Regions from separate parts of the Streptomyces sp. NPDC048643 genome, predicted to be linked through region 1. Evidence: riboswitches for the same ligand, from Rfam matches in the RefSeq annotation. Region 1 holds a riboswitch; each other region holds the start of a gene.
The links. Region 1 has a riboswitch for S-adenosylmethionine ahead of AB0C62_RS40330 (aminotransferase class V-fold PLP-dependent enzyme). Riboswitches for the same ligand answer to the same signal wherever they lie in the genome.

Region 1 (4,011 bases):
GCCGCCAACGCGTCCTCGGAACAGTCCCTGGTCGGGGCGTCCGGGGCGATCTCCGCGGTGCTCGGCGCGTTCCTGTACCTGTTCCCCAAGGCCAGGGTGACCAGTCTCCTCCCGTTCCTGTTCTTCCTGCCGTTGCGGTTCCCGGCCTGGGTGGTGCTGCCGTTCTGGTTCACCCTGCAGTGGCTGGCGGCGGGCCAGAGCGAGTCGGGCCCAGGCGTCGCCTATCTGGCGCACCTGGTGGGCTTCTCCCTGGGCTTCGTCTACGCGTGGGTGCGGTTCGGGCGCCGCGGCACCGCCGTGCCCGTCGTGGGAGCCACGGTCGGCGCCCCGCCGGACGGACGGGGCCAGGTGGAGCGCGAGTAGGGTGAGATCCCCAGCAGTGGCCCCCTAGGGAGAGAACCAGCCGTGATCACCGCGATCGTCCTCATCAAGACCAGCGTGGACCGGATCCCCGAGATCGCCGAGTCGATCGCGTCGCTGGAGAGCGTCAGCGAGGTCTTCTCCGTCACCGGCACCTACGACCTCATCGCCATGGTCCGGGTCAGGTCCCACGACGACCTCGCGGACGTCATCCCCGGCAGCATCAGCAAGATCCCGGGCGTCGAGGCGACGGACACGCACGTGGCGTTCCGTACGTACTCCCAGCACGACCTGGAGGCGGCGTTCGCGATCGGTCTCGACTCCTGACCGAGGCGTACGCCGCCCCGCGGCGGTTCTTCGTGCGTTCCTAGACCGCCGGCACGCAGCGGCCGTCCTGGGTGCGGTACTGCCACCGCGCGCCGTCCCGCACCAGCTCGCGCACCGCGCGGACGAACCGCTCGACGTGCTCGTCGGGCGTACCGGCGCCGAAGCTGACGCGGATGGCGTTGAGGGACTTCTCGCCGGGCGCCGCCTCCGGGGCGCCGCACTCCCCCTGGGTCTCGGGGTCGCTGCCGAGCAGCGTGCGGACCAGCGGGTGGGCGCAGAAGAGGCCGTCGCGGACGCCGATGCCGTACTCGGCGGACAGCGCGGCCGCGAAGTGCGAGCTGTTCCAGCCCTCGACGACGAAGGAGAGGACGCCGACCCGCGGGGCGTCGTCACCGAAGAGGGAGAGGATCCGGACCTCCGGGACCTCGGCGAGGCCGGCGCGGACGGTGCGGATCAGGTGCCGCTCCCGGGCGAGGAGGTTGTCGAAGCCCTCCTCGGTGAGCGCCTTGCAGGCAGAGGCGATGGAGTAGACGCCGATCACGTTCGGCGAGCCGGCCTCGTGCCGGGCCGCGCTGTCGTGCCACTCGACGTCCACGCCGCCGTCCGCGCGCCGGGTGACCTTGCGGCTGGCGCCGCCGCCCGCCAGGTACGGGTCGGCCTCGCGCAGCCAGTCGGAGCGTCCCGCGAGGACACCGGAACCGAACGGCGCGTACAGCTTGTGCCCGGAGAAGGCGACCCAGTCGACGTCGAGGTCCTGGACCGACACCGGGTGGTGCGGGGCGAGCTGGGCGGCGTCGAGGACGATCCGGGCGCCGTGGGCGTGCGCGGCGGCGGCGAGCTCCCGCACCGGCCACAGCTCCCCCGTGACGTTCGAGGCGCCGGTGACGCAGACGAGGGCCGGCCCGTGGGGGTCGCGGGCCGCGAGGGCGTGCTCCAGGGTCGCGACGGCCTCGCCGTGGGTGCGCGGGGCGTTCAGGTACGTCACCCGGGCGTCGCGCCAGGGCAGCAGCGAGGCGTGGTGCTCGGTCTCGAAGACGAAGACCTGGCAGTCGGCCGGCAGCGCGGCGGCGAGCAGGTTGAGCGAGTCGGTGGTGGAGCGGGTGAAGACGACCTGGTCGTCGGTCCGGCAGTCGAGGAACTCCGCGACGGTCCTGCGGGCGTTCTCGAACAGGTCGGTGGACAGCTGCGAGAGGTACCCGGCACCCCGGTGGACGCTGCCGTAGTACGGGGCGTACGCCGCGACGTCGTCCCACACCCGCTGGAGGGCGGGCGCGCTGGCGGCGTAGTCGAGCGCGGCGTAGGTGACCTCGCCGCCGGTGACGAGCGGAACGGTGACGTCCCGGCCCAGGACCGGCAGCGGGGCACAGACGGAGGTGTCGGCGGCGGTGGTGACAGACATGGCGGGCTCCTGTGAGGCAGGCGGGATCGCCGCGCGAGCCGGCCGCCCGGGGGCAGCGCTCGGCGCAGGAAGGGGAAAAAGGGGTGTGCGGAGGCGGGGCTCGGCGCCCTATCGCATTCGCTTGCTCACAGAAGGCTCCCTCGAACGACCAGGACCCCTGGTTACGTCCACTCGAAAGAGTGGGAGGGGTCCGCGCTTGCCGCAGACCTCGCTGCCTACGGCCTGGTCTTCACCCGGGGCACCCCGCCACGGACGGAGGGTTGCCGGACAGCCGGCCGGGGCCTGATGGCTGTCGCTCATGACCTGATACAGCATCTTGCCAGAAGATCTTCGACGCGCAAGGCGCGGTCCGGATTCTGGACCGCGCCCTGCGTCACATCACCGGCGCCTCAGGCGTTGCTGGCCGCCACCCACCGGTCGAGGGTGCGCTTGGCCGCCCCGGAGTCGATCGCCTCGGCGGCCTTCGCCATACCGGCCCGGAGCTGGTCGGCGAGCGGTGCGTCGGCCGGCGACAGCGCCACCAGGGCGGCCGCCGAGTTCAGCAGCACGGCGTCGCGCACCGGACCGGTCTCGCCGTCCAGCAGACGCCGGGCGACCTCCGCGTTGTACGCCGCGTCGGCGCCGCGCAGCGCCTCCACCGGAACGACGTCGAGGCCGACGTCACGGGGGTGGAAGTGTTCCTCGGTGACCTTGCCGTCGCGGACCACCCAGACCCGGGAGCCGGCGGTGGTGGTCAGCTCGTCGAGGCCGTCGTCGCCGCGGAAGACGAGCGAGGAGTTGCCGCGCTCGGCGAAGACGCCCGCCACGATGGGCGCCATCCGGGGGTCGGCGACCCCGACCGCCTGGGCCCTGACCCGGGCCGGGTTCGTCAGCGGCCCCAGCACGTTGAAGGTCGTCCGGATGCCGAGCTGTCCGCGCGCCGCCGCCACATGGCGCAGCGCCGGGTGGAACTTGACCGCGAAGCAGAAGGTGATCCCGGCCTCCTCGGCCACCTCCGCGACCCGTTTGACCGTCAGCTGGAGATTGACGCCGAGCTTCTCCAGGACGTCCGAGGAGCCGGACGCGGAGGACGCGGCACGGTTGCCGTGCTTGACGACCTTGGCGCCGGTGCCGGCCACCACGATCGAGGACATCGTGGAGATGTTGACCGTCTTCGCCCCGTCGCCGCCCGTGCCGACGATGTCGACGGTCCGCCCCGGCACCTCGATCACGTTGGCGTGTTCGTACATCGCCCGGACGAGGCCGGAGATCTCCTGGACGGTCTCACCCTTGGCCCGCAGTGCCACCACGAAGCCGGCGATCTGCGCGTCGGTCGCCTCGCCGCGCATGATGCGGTCCATCGCCCAGGCCGTGTCGTCCGCGCTCTGGTCGCGGCCTTCGAGGAGGCCGTTCAGTACCTCGGGCCAGGAACGGGCCGCCGCGGTGTCGCCTCCAGCGGGGTTCACAGCGCTCATGGTCGCTCCTGGGTTCATGGGTCATGCGAGTGGGTTCGCCCCGCAGCACGGGGGTGAGTCCACCCTATCCAGCCCCGGAGACGGCGAAGAGCCCCGTCCGTGGACGGGGCTCCTGCCGTGGCGAACCGGGGGTGTCGCGGGGATCAGTGGTGGCCGTGGCCGCTCGTGATCTCCTTGTACTCCTCGACGGTGGGCTTGGGGATCTGGTTGTCCTCCCCGTAGAAGCCCTTGCTCATCTTGGCGCGCAGCTTCTGCGCGCTGTTGACCTTGCGCTCGACACCGTTCTCGTCGACCGCCGGGCCGATCTCGGCCGGCTTGTACTGATCGTGCGCGGTGAGCGTGTGCAGCGCGTCCTGGCTGAGCGGCTCGTGCACCTCGATGAACTCACCGTGCGGCAGGCGCTTGATGATGCCCGACTCGCGGCCGTGCAGCACCTTGTCCCGGTCCCGGCGCTGGAGGCCGAGGCAGATC
Region 2 (4,011 bases), on a different contig from region 1:
TTCTGCTGTTCAAGGGGAGGGTGCGCATGACTGTCCTTGTCGGGTGTGTGCGGTGAGGGTGTGGGGGGCGCGGTCCCGGCGGGCCGCGACATCGGGTGGGCGTGGTCGTGCGTGCCGGCGGGCCGTGCGGAGGCCCGCCCCGGCAGGTGGCCGGCTGTTGCTCGGCGTCGGGGGTCGGTCAGAGGACCTTGCTCAGGAAGTCCTTGGTGCGCTCCTGCCGCGGGTTGTCCAACACCTGCGCGGGCGGGCCCTGTTCGACGATGCGGCCGCCGTCCATGAAGACGACCCGGTCGGCGATCTCGCGGGCGAAGCCGATCTCGTGGGTGACGATGACGAGGGTGGTGCCGCTTCTGGCCAGATCCTTGATGACGGCGAGTACCTCGCCGACGAGTTCGGGGTCGAGCGCGGACGTCGGTTCGTCGAAGAGGATGACCCCGGGCCGCAGGGCGAGGGCGCGGGCGATGGCCACCCGCTGCTGCTGTCCGCCCGACAACTGCCTCGGGTAGGCACCGGACTTGTCCGCCAGGCCCACGCGGGTGAGCAGATCGCGGGCCAGTTGCTGGGCCTCGGGCTTGGACAGTTTGCCGGTCGCCACGGGTGCCGCGGCCACGTTGTCCAGCACGGTCAGGTGCGGGAAGAGGTTGAAGTTCTGGAAGACGAACCCGATGCGGCTGCGCTGGCCGAGGATGACGCGCTCGCTCAGTTCCTTGAGGCGCTCGCCGTGCCTGCGGACCCCGATGAGCTCGCCGTTCAGGCTGACATGGCCGACTTCCGGCTTCTCCAGATGGTTGATGACCCGCAGGAGGGTCGATTTACCCGACCCCGAGGGTCCGAGGATGACCGTGACCTCACCGGGTCGCACGGTCAACTCGACTCCGTCCAGCACCTGGTGGGCGCCGTACCACTTGTGCACGTCGTGCACCTCGACCGCGGCGGGCTGGATCTCCAGCGCTCCGATCACCTCGGTCGCCGAGGCCGCGTCCGGCACGGCGTCCTCGGGAGCCGTCCTCGTCTTCACCGTCGTCCGACGCGCTTCGCCGCTCATGTCGCCGTCTCCCTGCGGAGTCGGGCCTGCGCGTCGCGCAGACCGTTCCGTACCTTCTGCAGCGGGGTCGGCGGCAGGGTGCGCAGCGCGCCCCGCGAGTAGTGCCGCTCGACGTAGAACTGGATGACGGACACGACGCTGGTCAGGATCAGGTACCAGGCGGTGGCGACCAGGAGCAGCGGCACGATGTCGCCGGGATAGGTGCTGCCCATGCTCTGCACGGAGCCGAAGAGGTCCAGCAGGGAGACGTAGAAGACCAGGGAGGTGCCCTTGATCAGGCCGATCAGCTGGTTCACGTAGTTGGGGGTGATGGAGCGCAGCGCCTGCGGGAAGACGATCCTCGCGAACTGGTACCGCTTCGGCAGGCCCAGCGCGGAGGCCGCCTCGTGCTGGCCCTGGTCGACCGAGAGGAGGCCGCCGCGCACCACTTCGGAGGCGTAGGCCGCTTCGTTGAGGCTGAGGCCGATGACGGCGACGGCCATGTCGGTGGCGAGACGGGACTCGTCAAAGGAGAAGAAGGCCGGCCCGAACGGCACTCCGACACTCAGCGTCCTGTACAGGGCGCTGAAGTTGTAGAGGAAGAGCAGGACGACGATGAGCGGCACCGAGCGGAACAGCCAGGTGTAGACCCAGCTCACGGCGCGGAGCACCGGGCTCGGCGAGAGCCGGGCCAGCGCCAGCAGGATGCCGCCGAGAAGGCCCAACACCGCGCTGTACGCCGCGACTTCGAGCGTGATGAGCAGACCGTCGAGGATCGTCGGGCGCAGGAACCAGTACTGGAACCGGTCCCACTGGTAGAAGGGGTTGGTCACCAGGCCGTGGGCGATCTGGGCGACCAGCACGAGCACGACGGCCGTGATGATCCAGCGGCCGGGACGCCGGAGCGGAAGGACGCGCTGCGCCGTCAGGGGCTTCGGCGCGGCGGGGACGTCGGAACGGGGGATCACCTCGGCGGGCGGCGCTGATCCGGAGGACACAGCTATGCCCGGAGATTCACTCATGGAGAGCTCCAGCGGATTCGGACACCCCGGACCACGGCGAGCGGCAGCGTGATGTGGAGCCGTGAGGGCTCAGCACACGACGAGACACGGGCGCACGGGAACGGGGGCTGGACGGAGAGGGGGACACCGCGACAGCGGTGGTCGTCAGAGACTCGGAGGAAGAGCCGTCAGCCTTGGCGGAGGGTGCGACACATGCCCGTACACAGTGCGCTGTTGACGCGCAGCAGGTCGACGGAGCGGTCCGCGCACAGCACGTCGCGGCCGAGGCGCCGCCAAGCGGCCGTCCCGTCAGCTGCGTACATCGCTGTCACCATCACTTCTCCGGCCCTGGGGCATCTCGTTGTGGGCCGCACGTTAGGCCCGGCCCGAAAAGAATGTCAATGCGCGTGCCCACCAGGTGAGACCGCGTCGTCCGCCTTCTTGACGGCGCCGCGGGGCGCATCGAGACTGGCATGGACGGTCACGATTGTCAGCGCCCACGGCGCGGGTTCGCCCGCTCCTGTGGTCATCGGCCCCGGCTCGCTGACAGGCAACCCTTCCACCGCGACGGGGTGCCCCGGGTGACGACCGGGTCCCGCCGGTGCGGTGGGGCAAGCGTGGTCTCGCGTCCCGCGAGCCCCGGAGGTGGGACCGGTGAGAATGCCGAGGAACGACTTGACGAGGCGCCTGCACATCGATCTGTTGCGCGTCTCCAGCGCCTACTGATCCGCTGCCGGCCCGTTTCGGTCCTGGCCCGCGCGTTCGGCGCGGTCGCTTCGCATTCAGCCGCTCATCGCCCATGCCCACAAGGCGGCGATGGCTTCCTCGTTCCCCCTAGGGAGAGTCATGCCCGAGACAGCTTCGCGCGGTTCCAGCACAGCCGGATCCCGTCCCTGCGGCCAGAGTTCGACCACCCACACCGATGACGGAGAAGGTCTGTTCACCCGCGCCGGTGGCCCGAGTCCGTCCCCTTCGGCCACCCGCTCCAGGACCTCCGTCCCGCCCCTCCCCCGCACCGCCCACAGCCGCATCGGAGTCGGTCTGGCCGGCGGCTTCTACCCGGCGCCGCACCGCTACGAGGTGTATCTCGCGGCGAGTTGTCCGCGCTCGCTGCGTATCTCGATCACACTCGGCCTGCTGGGCCTGACGAACTCGGTCGCCACGACCCTGCTCACCCACCCCGCCGGAACGCCCGACGCCTTCGCCTCGCTGCGCCGCGCCTACGAGGCCACCGAACACCACTACGACGGACCGTTCACGGCACCCGCGCTCTGCGACCGCTGGACCGGACGCATCGTCAGCAACGACACCTCCGACATCCTCCGCGACCTCACCGGCCTGCCGTCCGAGCACGCGGGGGGCGACGCGCCCACCCTGCTCCCGCCGTCCCTGGCGGCCGACATCGAGGCCCTTCGGGACCTTCTCGACCGGGACGTCACCCCGTCCGCGCGCCCCACGGACCGCACGGCGGCCCTGGATCTCCTGGACTGCCAACTCACCGGCGCCGCGTTCGTGTTGGGGGACAGCCTGACAGCGGCGGATGTGGACGCGTGGGTGGCTCTCTCCCAACTCGGCCCGGCCGAAGTCCTGTGCTCCCACCCGCGCCTGCGCGACTACGTCCACCGCCTCGGTGAGCTCCCCGCCTTCCGGACCGGGAACGACGGAGTGCGCGCCGCGGCGTGAGCCCCGGCCCGCGAGGAAAGGGCCGAAGTCCTCGCGGGCCTCTCCCACGACCCACTCGTGTCTGGCCACGCGGGCCCGCGGAAGCGGCAGGCGCCCACGGGTCAGCCGGCCGCCTCCTCGCCCGTCTCGCACTCCACGGCCCTGGGCGCGGGCACCGGTGCCGGGGGCTTGTCGACGGTGGCGCGCAGGCTGCGTACCTGGGGTGACAACAGGGTGGCCGCCGTGGCCAGGACGATCAGGGCGGCGCACCCCGCCAGGGCCTTGTCCGTCCCCACGGCGGTGGCGACGGGCCCGGCGACGAGC
Region 3 (4,011 bases), on a different contig from region 1:
CTCGAAACCTAGCCCCGTCTGGAAACGCTCAAACGTTCCCGTCGGCCGTATGCGATCGCCGGCCGACGGGCTCGCTCAAGCGGCTTTGCGCTGCTGGTACTCGGCGATTTCGGACATGGGGGGCCTTTCCTCCGTGTCCACCGAGTACGTGCGCGGCTCGAAACCGTCCCGGGTGCGCTCGAACTGGGTGATCGCGGGGCGGATCAGGTGGCCGCGGGCCAGCCGCAACTGGGCGGTGCGGTAGATCGCGGCGGCCATGCGGCCCAGGGCCTGGCCGTCCTGATGGCGGTGCTTGCGCACCCCCACGTCGACCTGGGCGAGGGCGTCCAGGCCCACCAGGTGCAGGGCGTCCACGAGCATGCCCAGTTCGACGCCGTACCCGACGGGGAACGGCAGCTGTTCGAGCAGCGAGCGCCGGGCGGCGTACTCCCCGCCGAGCGGCTGCACGAAGCCCGCGAGCTGCGGCCAGTGCATGTTGAGCAGGGGGCGGGCCATCAGCTCGGTGACCCGGCCGCCCTGTCCTGCCGCGCCGCCCAGCGGGCGGTCGTACATGGCCTTGACCAGGTCGACGCCGGGGTCGGTGAGCAGGGGGCCCACGATCCCGGTGACGAAGTCGGACGAGAACTCCTTGAGGTCCGCGTCGATGAAACAGACGATGTCCCCGCTCGTCACGAGCAGCGACCGCCACAGCACCTCACCCTTGCCGGGCACGGCCGGCATCCGGGGAAGGATGTCGTCGCGGTGCACGACTCTCGCGCCCGCGGCGGCGGCGACCGCGGAGGTGCGGTCCGTGGAGCCCGAGTCCACGACGACGATCTCGTCGACGAGGGGCACCTGCTGCATCAGGTCGTGGCGGATGATCGAGACGATCTCGCCGACCGTCTCCTCCTCGTTGAGCGCGGGCAGCACGACGCTGACCGTCGATCCGGAGGTGCGTTTCGCGGCCATGATCTTGTGGAGCGGCCGGTCGGTCAGGGACCAGGAGCGTGTGCTCAGCCAGCGTTCGACGTCATTCAGCACGGTCTGCGGCTCCTCACTGTCTGATCACACGCTCTCATCAGCGTGCCCGCTGCGGCCAGCGGCTGATCGCTTGCCGTCGTCTCGCGGTTCGGACGACTGCTTCAACTGTCCTGGCCTTCGGTTACAGTCTTGAACAACGCTGATGACCATCGCATGTCCTGGATCATCGGCGCGTAATATGCTCAACAGTTCAACAATCGAATACCGCTCATCCAGAGGGGCAGAGGGATACGGCCCGTTGAAGCCCCGGCAACCCTCCAGCCGGTCTCGTACCGATCGCCAGACGATCGCGTCGCGAGGCTCCCGGCTAGGGAAGGTGCCAAATCCGTCTCACGGCGAAGTGCGTCGTGAGGAAGATGAGGAGAAAGGGCCTCGCCTCCATGGCTGCGCAGACAGTTGCAAGCACCACGAACTCCGCAGAAGCGGTCGATCTCGGCCCGGCCGCGGCGCTTTCCTGCCGCGAGTGCGGACACCGCGTCCCCCTCGGTCCGGTCTTCGCCTGCGAGGAGTGTTTCGGCCCGCTGGAGATCGCGTACGACTTCTCGGCCTACGAAACCGAGGAACTCCGCAAGCGCATCGAAGCGGGACCCGCGAACATCTGGCGCTACGCGCCGCTGCTGCCCGTCCCCGCGGACGTGGCGGACAAGCCGAACATCAACCCGGGCTGGACCAAGCTCGTGCAGGCCGACAACCTGGCCCGCGAGCTCGGCGTCGACGCCGGCAAGCTCTTCGTCAAGGACGACTCCGGCAACCCCACGCACTCCTTCAAGGACCGCGTCGTCGCCCAGGCCATCGAAGCGGCCCGCGTCTTCGGCTTCACCACCCTCTCCTGCTCGTCCACGGGCAACCTCGCCGGCGCCGTCGGCGCCGCGGCGGCCCGCGCCGGCTTCCGCTCCTGCGTGTTCATCCCGCACGACCTGGAGCAGGGCAAGGTCGTCATGGCCGCGGTCTACGGCGGCGAACTGGTCGGCATCCAGGGCAACTACGACGACGTGAACCGCTTCTGCTCCGAGCTGATCGGCGACCCGGCCGGCGAGGGCTGGGGCTTCGTCAACGTCAACCTCCGCCCGTACTACGCCGAGGGCTCCAAGACGCTGGCGTACGAGATCTGCGAGCAGCTCGGCTGGAAGCTCCCGGACCAGCTGGTCGTGCCGATCGCCTCCGGCTCCCAGCTTACGAAGATCGACAAGGGCCTCCAGGAGCTGATCAAGCTCGGACTCGTCGAGGACAGGCCCTACAAGATCTTCGGCGCGCAGGCCGAGGGCTGCTCGCCCGTCTCCGTCGCCTACAAGGCCGGCCACGACGTGGTCCGGCCGCAGAAGCCGGACACCATCGCCAAGTCGCTCGCCATCGGCAACCCCGCCGACGGGCCCTACGTGCTCGACATCGCGCGGCGCACCGGCGGTGCCGTGGAGGACGTGAACGACGCGCAGATCGTCGACGCGATCAAGCTGCTCGCGCGCACCGAGGGCATCTTCGCGGAGACCGCGGGCGGGGTGACCGTCGGCGTCACCCGCAAGCTGATCGAGAACGGTCTGCTCGACCCGTCCCTGACCACCGTCGTCCTCAACACCGGCGACGGCCTGAAGACTCTGGACGCGGTGGCCTCGGACACCGGGCTGACCGCGACCATCCGCCCGAACCTCGACTCCTTCCGAGAGGCTGGCCTCGCATCATGAGCGTCAATGTCCGCATCCCCACCATCCTGCGCACCTACACCGGGGGTGCCGCCGAGGTGACGGCCGAGGGCACGACCCTCGCCGAGGTCATCGCCGACCTGGAGAAGAACCACACGGGCATCAGCGCGCGCGTCCTGGACGACCAGGGCAAGCTGCGCCGCTTCGTCAACGTGTACGTGAACGACGACGACGTGCGCTTCGAGCAGGGCCTGGAAACGGCGACCCCGGACGGTGTGGGCGTCTCGATCATTCCGGCCGTCGCCGGAGGCTGATCGTTACCCTCGGTAATACCGAACACGAAGAGTTCATCGAATTGCCCCCTCCGTGAGAGAAGCGGAGGGGGCAATTCTGTAGGGTTGAGCGGGGTAGGGTTGGGGAAGTCGCCCCGTTCTGGATGTTGGTTTCATGCCGGACGCATATGAGTCCTTCCCCGGCAGCCGACAAGAAGTAGCCAAAGTGCCCGGCCTTTTTGAGCCGTTTATGGCATTTACGGGGCCCGACTTGCCCTGGATCTCCTCGAATTCTCCGCATTCCGGCGATCAGTCGTGCCCAGAATTCTCGTCCGATTGACCTGTTGCAGACGGCAGTTGGACAGATACATTCAGCCGCGGTCGACGCGTTCCGGCGCACACCCCCAACCCGTTGGGGGGTGGAGGTCTGACCCGGATCCGCGAAGTGCGGGTCTGTGCAAGGGCCAGTAATAGGGGAGTTAGGCATGGCTCAGGGCACCGTCAAGTGGTTCAACGCGGAGAAGGGGTACGGCTTCATCGCGGTCGACGGTGGTGCGGACGTCTTCGTGCACTACAGCGCGATTCAGATGGACGGCTACCGCACCCTCGAAGAGGGTCAGCGAGTGGAGTTCGAGATCTCGCAGGGCCAGAAGGGTCCGCAGGCGGACATGGTCAAACTCGCCGTCTGATCGGGCGCGAACGACCACCGACGCAACTCACGCCGAGGGGCTCGCATCCCACCAGGGATGCGGGCCCCTCGTGCGTCTTCTCCCACGCGCGCGGGCGCGCGGGCGCGCGCCTGCCGAAGGCTTCGCGCAGGGGCCGGTTTTGCGGGAGGCACTTGCCCCCGCCCGTCGCCCGACCGCCACCCCTCAACGAGCTCGCTTCGCGAGCGCACCTTGCACTCGGCGGGGTCGAGTGCTAATCATTGGCGTTAGCACTCTCCCAGTGAGAGTGACAGAACTTGGATCGGGCCAGCGAGGTCCGCAGGCCGGTGGGGCAAGGAACCACAAGGCATGCAGGCCGTCCGTCGCGGGCGCCGGCGCGATCCGGAGCAATCCACCCCGTCCGGGAGGACCACT
Region 4 (4,011 bases), on a different contig from region 1:
TGGTGAGCCGGTCGGGGTGCGCCTTCGCGAGGGTCTCGGCGATGTCCTTGGCGAACGCGCGCACCTCGTCGAAGTCCTGGCGCCCGTCGAGCGGCACGACGACGTGCAGGCCGCGCGATCCCGTGGTCATCGGCGCCGAGGGGAGGCTCAGCGCGTCGAGGAGTTCGTGCACCGACCGGGCCGCTTCGCGTACGGAGGTGAAGTCGTCGCCCGTAGCCGGGTCGAGGTCGATGACGAGCCGGTCGGGCCGTTCGACGTCGCCCACCTTCGACAGCCATCGGTGCAGGGTGAGGCATGCCTGGTCGGCGAGGTAGACGAGCGTCGCGGTGTCCCGGCAGACGGGGTGCAGGACCGTACCGCCCTCCTTGTGGACCTCGACCCGCTCGATCCAGTCCGGGTAGTGGTCCGGGGTGTTCTTCTGCATGAAGCGGGGGCCGGCGATCCCGTCCGGGTACCGCTCCAGCATCAACGGGCGGCCCCGCAGGTGGGGCAGCATGAAGGGGGCGACAGCGCGGTAGTACGCGACAAGGTCCCGCTTCGTGTACTCCTTGCCGCTCCCGCTCGCCGGGAAGAGCACCTTGTCCGGCCGGTGCAGGTCGAGCGTGCGGCGACCGACCCGCACGGTGTGGGTGCTGGAGTCGGCCATCGGACAACCCTTCCGTCGACGTTCGGGCGGGGCGGGAAACCGCCGTACCCGCGTTCCACGCAACACCGCGGACGGACGTCCTGCCACAGGAACGGGCGGACGACCCCGCGCCCCCGCCCCCGCCGACGGCCCGTTCCCGAGCGAGCGGTCCGGCCGTCCGTGCGCGCGGGTACCCGGCTGCCACGCCGCGTAACGCGCGCACCTCGGCCAGGGACCCGCGCCTTCGGGCTTGCCCTTGACCCGCACGTCAGGGTTTAGCGTGCCTCGGCCGGTGGGTCGACGGTCCGCCCGAAGACGCACCGCTTCGCCTCTCTCCTTCGTCCGAACCCGGAGTCGCCCCATGGCCGTTCAACCGCCGCCCACCACCCGCGAGATCCATCTGGTCGGCGCGCCCGTGGGGTTGCCGGGGCCGGAACACTTCGCCGTCGTCGAGACAGCGCTGCCCACACCACGGGCGGGCCAAGTCCTCGTCCGCAACCGGCACTTCCTCGTCTTTCCAGGGCTGCGTACGCTCATCGGGGGCGAGGTCGAGGGGGTCCCGTTGCCGCCCGTCCATGTCGGCGACGCCCTGTTCGGACCCGCCGTCGGAGAGGTCGTCACCGCGGGCCCCGGCAGCGCACTGCGCCCCGGCGACCTGGTCTCTCACCTGCACGGCTGGCGCGAGCACGCCCTTCTGAGCGACGACGACTGCGTGCCGCTGAGTGACGTGCTGCCCGACCCCGTCGCGTTCCTGTCGTCCGGGGCCGCCGCGTACGCCGCGCTCACCCGGCTCGCCGGCGTGCGCCCCGGCGACACCGTCCTCGTCACCGGAGCCGCGGGAGCCGTCGGGAGTCTCGCGGGCCAGGTGGCCCGACTCCTCGGCGCGGAGCGGGTCGTGGGCAGTACCCGTTCGCCGCGCAAGGCCGAACGCCTCAAGGCCGAACTCGGCTACGACGCGGTGGTGGTCCCCGGCACGGCACCGCTCGCCGAACAGCTCGCCGCCGCGGCGCCCGACGGCATCGACGTGCTCCTCGACACCGTCGGCGGCGAACAGTTGACCGCGGCCGTCGGCGCGGCACGGCGGGGGGCGCGGTTCGCGTTGGTGGGCGCGCTCTCCGGGCAGCTGTCGGCCGAACACGACCGCGACGGCACCACCTCGCCCGCGGAGATCGACACGTTCCGTGTCATCACGCTGGGGATCACGCTGCGCGGATTCAGCAGCTCGGACCTCGGTGAAGCGGCCGAGGAGTGGAACAAACGCTTCGGGGACTGGCTGCGCTCCGGTGAGATCGTCTTCCCTCACGTCCGGATCGCGGGCATTGACCGCGCACCCTGGGCGTTGCAGGAACTGTTCGAGGGGCGGCACACCGGCACCGTCGTCGTGGACCTTACGTAGCGGTCGGCTCAGCGGTGCCGTGGACTCCCGCGTCCTCGAAGATCATCGACGCGGCACCGGGTGAAGGCGGGGAGCGGATGCGGATCGGGGATGCGGCGGCGGCGGCCGGTACGACAGCACGCGCGCTGAGGTTCTACGAGGAGCGCGGATTGCTGCCACCACCGCGGCGCACCGCGGCCGGGCAGCGCGAGTACGGTCCCGGCGACGTCGCCCGGGTGAGGGTGATCCGGGACCTGCTCGCCCTCGGCCTGACGGTGGAGGACCTGTGCGGCCTGGCCGACCGCATCCCCCTGCTCATGGACGACCCGCGCAGACGGTGTTCCGGCGGCACGGACGGTCCCGGCGCCGGCGTCGTGCACCGCCGACTGGCCGCGCTCGACGCCGAGATCGACCGTCTCACCCGGCTGCGCACGCGCCTGGCCGCTCAGACGGGCCGCACGACCGACTGATCCTGAGGGGCACGTCGGTCGGGGGCGGCACAGCAGGCTCCGCCATCACGGTCGATCACGACGGCCGGTGTCCGGCACCCCTTGAGGACCGCACCAAGGTCCGCGCGATCAGGGCCAGTTGTTGCAGACACATGAATTCCCGCGACTCGACGTGCTGTGGCTCCTGGTCCGACGCCCTTCCACGCGATCTCGTCATTGACGGATCGGAGCATCGATTCGTACGATCGCGACCGGCATTGAGTGTCAGCGTCAAGCCCTGGCTCGCTGACCGGCAACCCTCCTCCGCGGTGGGGTGCTCCAGGTGAAAGCCCGGCGGGGTCGCCCGACCCCGCAAGCGCGAACCCCCGGCAGGGGGACGAGATGGGAGGCCCGTCGTGCGGAACAGCAGCAGCGACCTGAGCGCCTCGATCGCGGCCGCGGCGATGTTCTCCGGCTTCTCGCGCCGCCGCCACATCGACCTGGAGCGCTCCGCCAGCTGTCTGTGTAGCGGCTGACCACACGCCCTGCCGACCGACGCCCTCCGTCGGTCCGTTCGTACGGCGGCGAACAACAGCTCCCGGTCCTCCCGGCGTCATGAGGTCGGCGTGCGCGCGTCGCACGCCATCGCCGACGCACCCCTTCCTGCCCGGCTCGGGCCCGGCCCTTCGTCCGGGACCCGCGCCTGAGTGTCTGTTCCGACTTTCTCGTCCGAACGGTGCCGCCCGTCCACGGCTGCGCCGTCCCGCTTCGCCATGTCCGCTCCGGACAGGCGCGGCGACTCTGGAGTAGGAGAACCCCTTCCGTGACATCCCATCCGGACACCCGATCCGCCCGATGGACAGCAGCCGCCGCTGTCGTGACGAGCGGCATCCTGCTGAGCGGCTGCTCGTCGAGCGACGGCACCGGTTCGACCGACACCGACGCCCGGGCCAGGTCCGGTGGCACGCTGACCTTCGCGGTGGGATCCGACGCCGGCTGCGTGGACCCGCAGCAGGTGGGCAGCAACGACAGCATCTACTCGCTGCGCCAGGTCGTGGACTCCCTGACCGACCAGGACCCCAGGACCGGCAAGATCGTGCCCTGGCTGGCGAAGAGCTGGGACATCAGCTCGGACACGAAGACGTTCACCTTCCACCTGCGGTCGGGTGTGACGTTCAGCGACGGCTCGCCGCTGACCGCCCAGGTGGTCAAGGACAACTTCGACGCCGTACCGAAGCTCGGCGCCCTGGCCACCCTCGCCCAGGGTTACCTGAGCGGGGTGCAGAGCACCACCGTGGTCGACTCCAGCACCGTCCGGGTGACGTTCAAGCAGCCCAACGCGCAGTTCCTGCAGGCCACTTCGACCCACTCGCTGGGTATCGAGTCGTCGGCGAGCGTGAAGCGGAGCCCGCAGGAGAAGTGCAGCAAGGGAGTGGTCGGCTCCGGGCCGTTCACGCTGGCGAACTACGTGCAGAACCGCTCGGTCACCTTGAGCAAGCGCGCCAAGTACGCCTGGGGTTCCTCGCTGTGGGCCAAGAAGGGCGAGGCGTACCTCGACAAGCTGGTGTTCAAGGTCGTGCCCG

Region 2: it holds a riboswitch for S-adenosylmethionine, as region 1 does, so the genes downstream of both, AB0C62_RS06765 (putative leader peptide) here and AB0C62_RS40330 (aminotransferase class V-fold PLP-dependent enzyme) in region 1, are expected to answer to the same signal.
Region 3: it holds a riboswitch for S-adenosylmethionine, as region 1 does, so the genes downstream of both, thrC (threonine synthase) here and AB0C62_RS40330 (aminotransferase class V-fold PLP-dependent enzyme) in region 1, are expected to answer to the same signal.
Region 4: it holds a riboswitch for S-adenosylmethionine, as region 1 does, so the genes downstream of both, AB0C62_RS25515 (putative leader peptide) here and AB0C62_RS40330 (aminotransferase class V-fold PLP-dependent enzyme) in region 1, are expected to answer to the same signal.

What each region holds. Positions count from the first base shown of each region.
Region 1 is NZ_JBEZHO010000080.1:8,895-12,905, forward strand. It holds gene AB0C62_RS40320 (rhomboid family intramembrane serine protease) at 1-363, shown strand, start outside; gene AB0C62_RS40325 (Lrp/AsnC ligand binding domain-containing protein) at 406-687, shown strand; gene AB0C62_RS40330 (aminotransferase class V-fold PLP-dependent enzyme) at 728-2,086, opposite strand; SAM riboswitch class IV at 2,274-2,390, opposite strand; gene trpD (anthranilate phosphoribosyltransferase) at 2,476-3,540, opposite strand; gene AB0C62_RS40340 (cytochrome bc complex cytochrome b subunit) at 3,684-4,011, opposite strand, start outside.
Region 2 is NZ_JBEZHO010000005.1:16,804-20,814, reverse strand. It holds gene AB0C62_RS06785 (ABC transporter substrate-binding protein) at 1-28, opposite strand, end outside; gene AB0C62_RS06780 (amino acid ABC transporter ATP-binding protein) at 179-943, opposite strand; gene AB0C62_RS06775 (amino acid ABC transporter permease) at 1,042-2,046, opposite strand; gene AB0C62_RS06770 (hypothetical protein) at 2,214-2,348, opposite strand; SAM riboswitch class IV at 2,505-2,649, shown strand; gene AB0C62_RS06765 (putative leader peptide) at 2,686-2,751, shown strand; gene AB0C62_RS06760 (cell envelope biogenesis protein OmpA) at 2,872-3,708, shown strand; gene AB0C62_RS06755 (MFS transporter) at 3,810-4,011, opposite strand, start outside.
Region 3 is NZ_JBEZHO010000008.1:76,143-80,153, forward strand. It holds gene AB0C62_RS10700 (glucosyl-3-phosphoglycerate synthase) at 76-1,020, opposite strand; SAM riboswitch class I at 1,226-1,383, shown strand; gene thrC (threonine synthase) at 1,401-2,699, shown strand; gene AB0C62_RS10710 (MoaD/ThiS family protein) at 2,696-2,971, shown strand; gene AB0C62_RS10715 (cold-shock protein) at 3,415-3,618, shown strand.
Region 4 is NZ_JBEZHO010000028.1:48,774-52,784, reverse strand. It holds gene ligD (non-homologous end-joining DNA ligase) at 1-646, opposite strand, end outside; gene AB0C62_RS25525 (NADP-dependent oxidoreductase) at 987-2,021, shown strand; gene AB0C62_RS25520 (MerR family transcriptional regulator) at 2,099-2,470, shown strand; SAM riboswitch class IV at 2,703-2,813, shown strand; gene AB0C62_RS25515 (putative leader peptide) at 2,845-2,964, shown strand; gene AB0C62_RS25510 (ABC transporter substrate-binding protein) at 3,252-4,011, shown strand, end outside.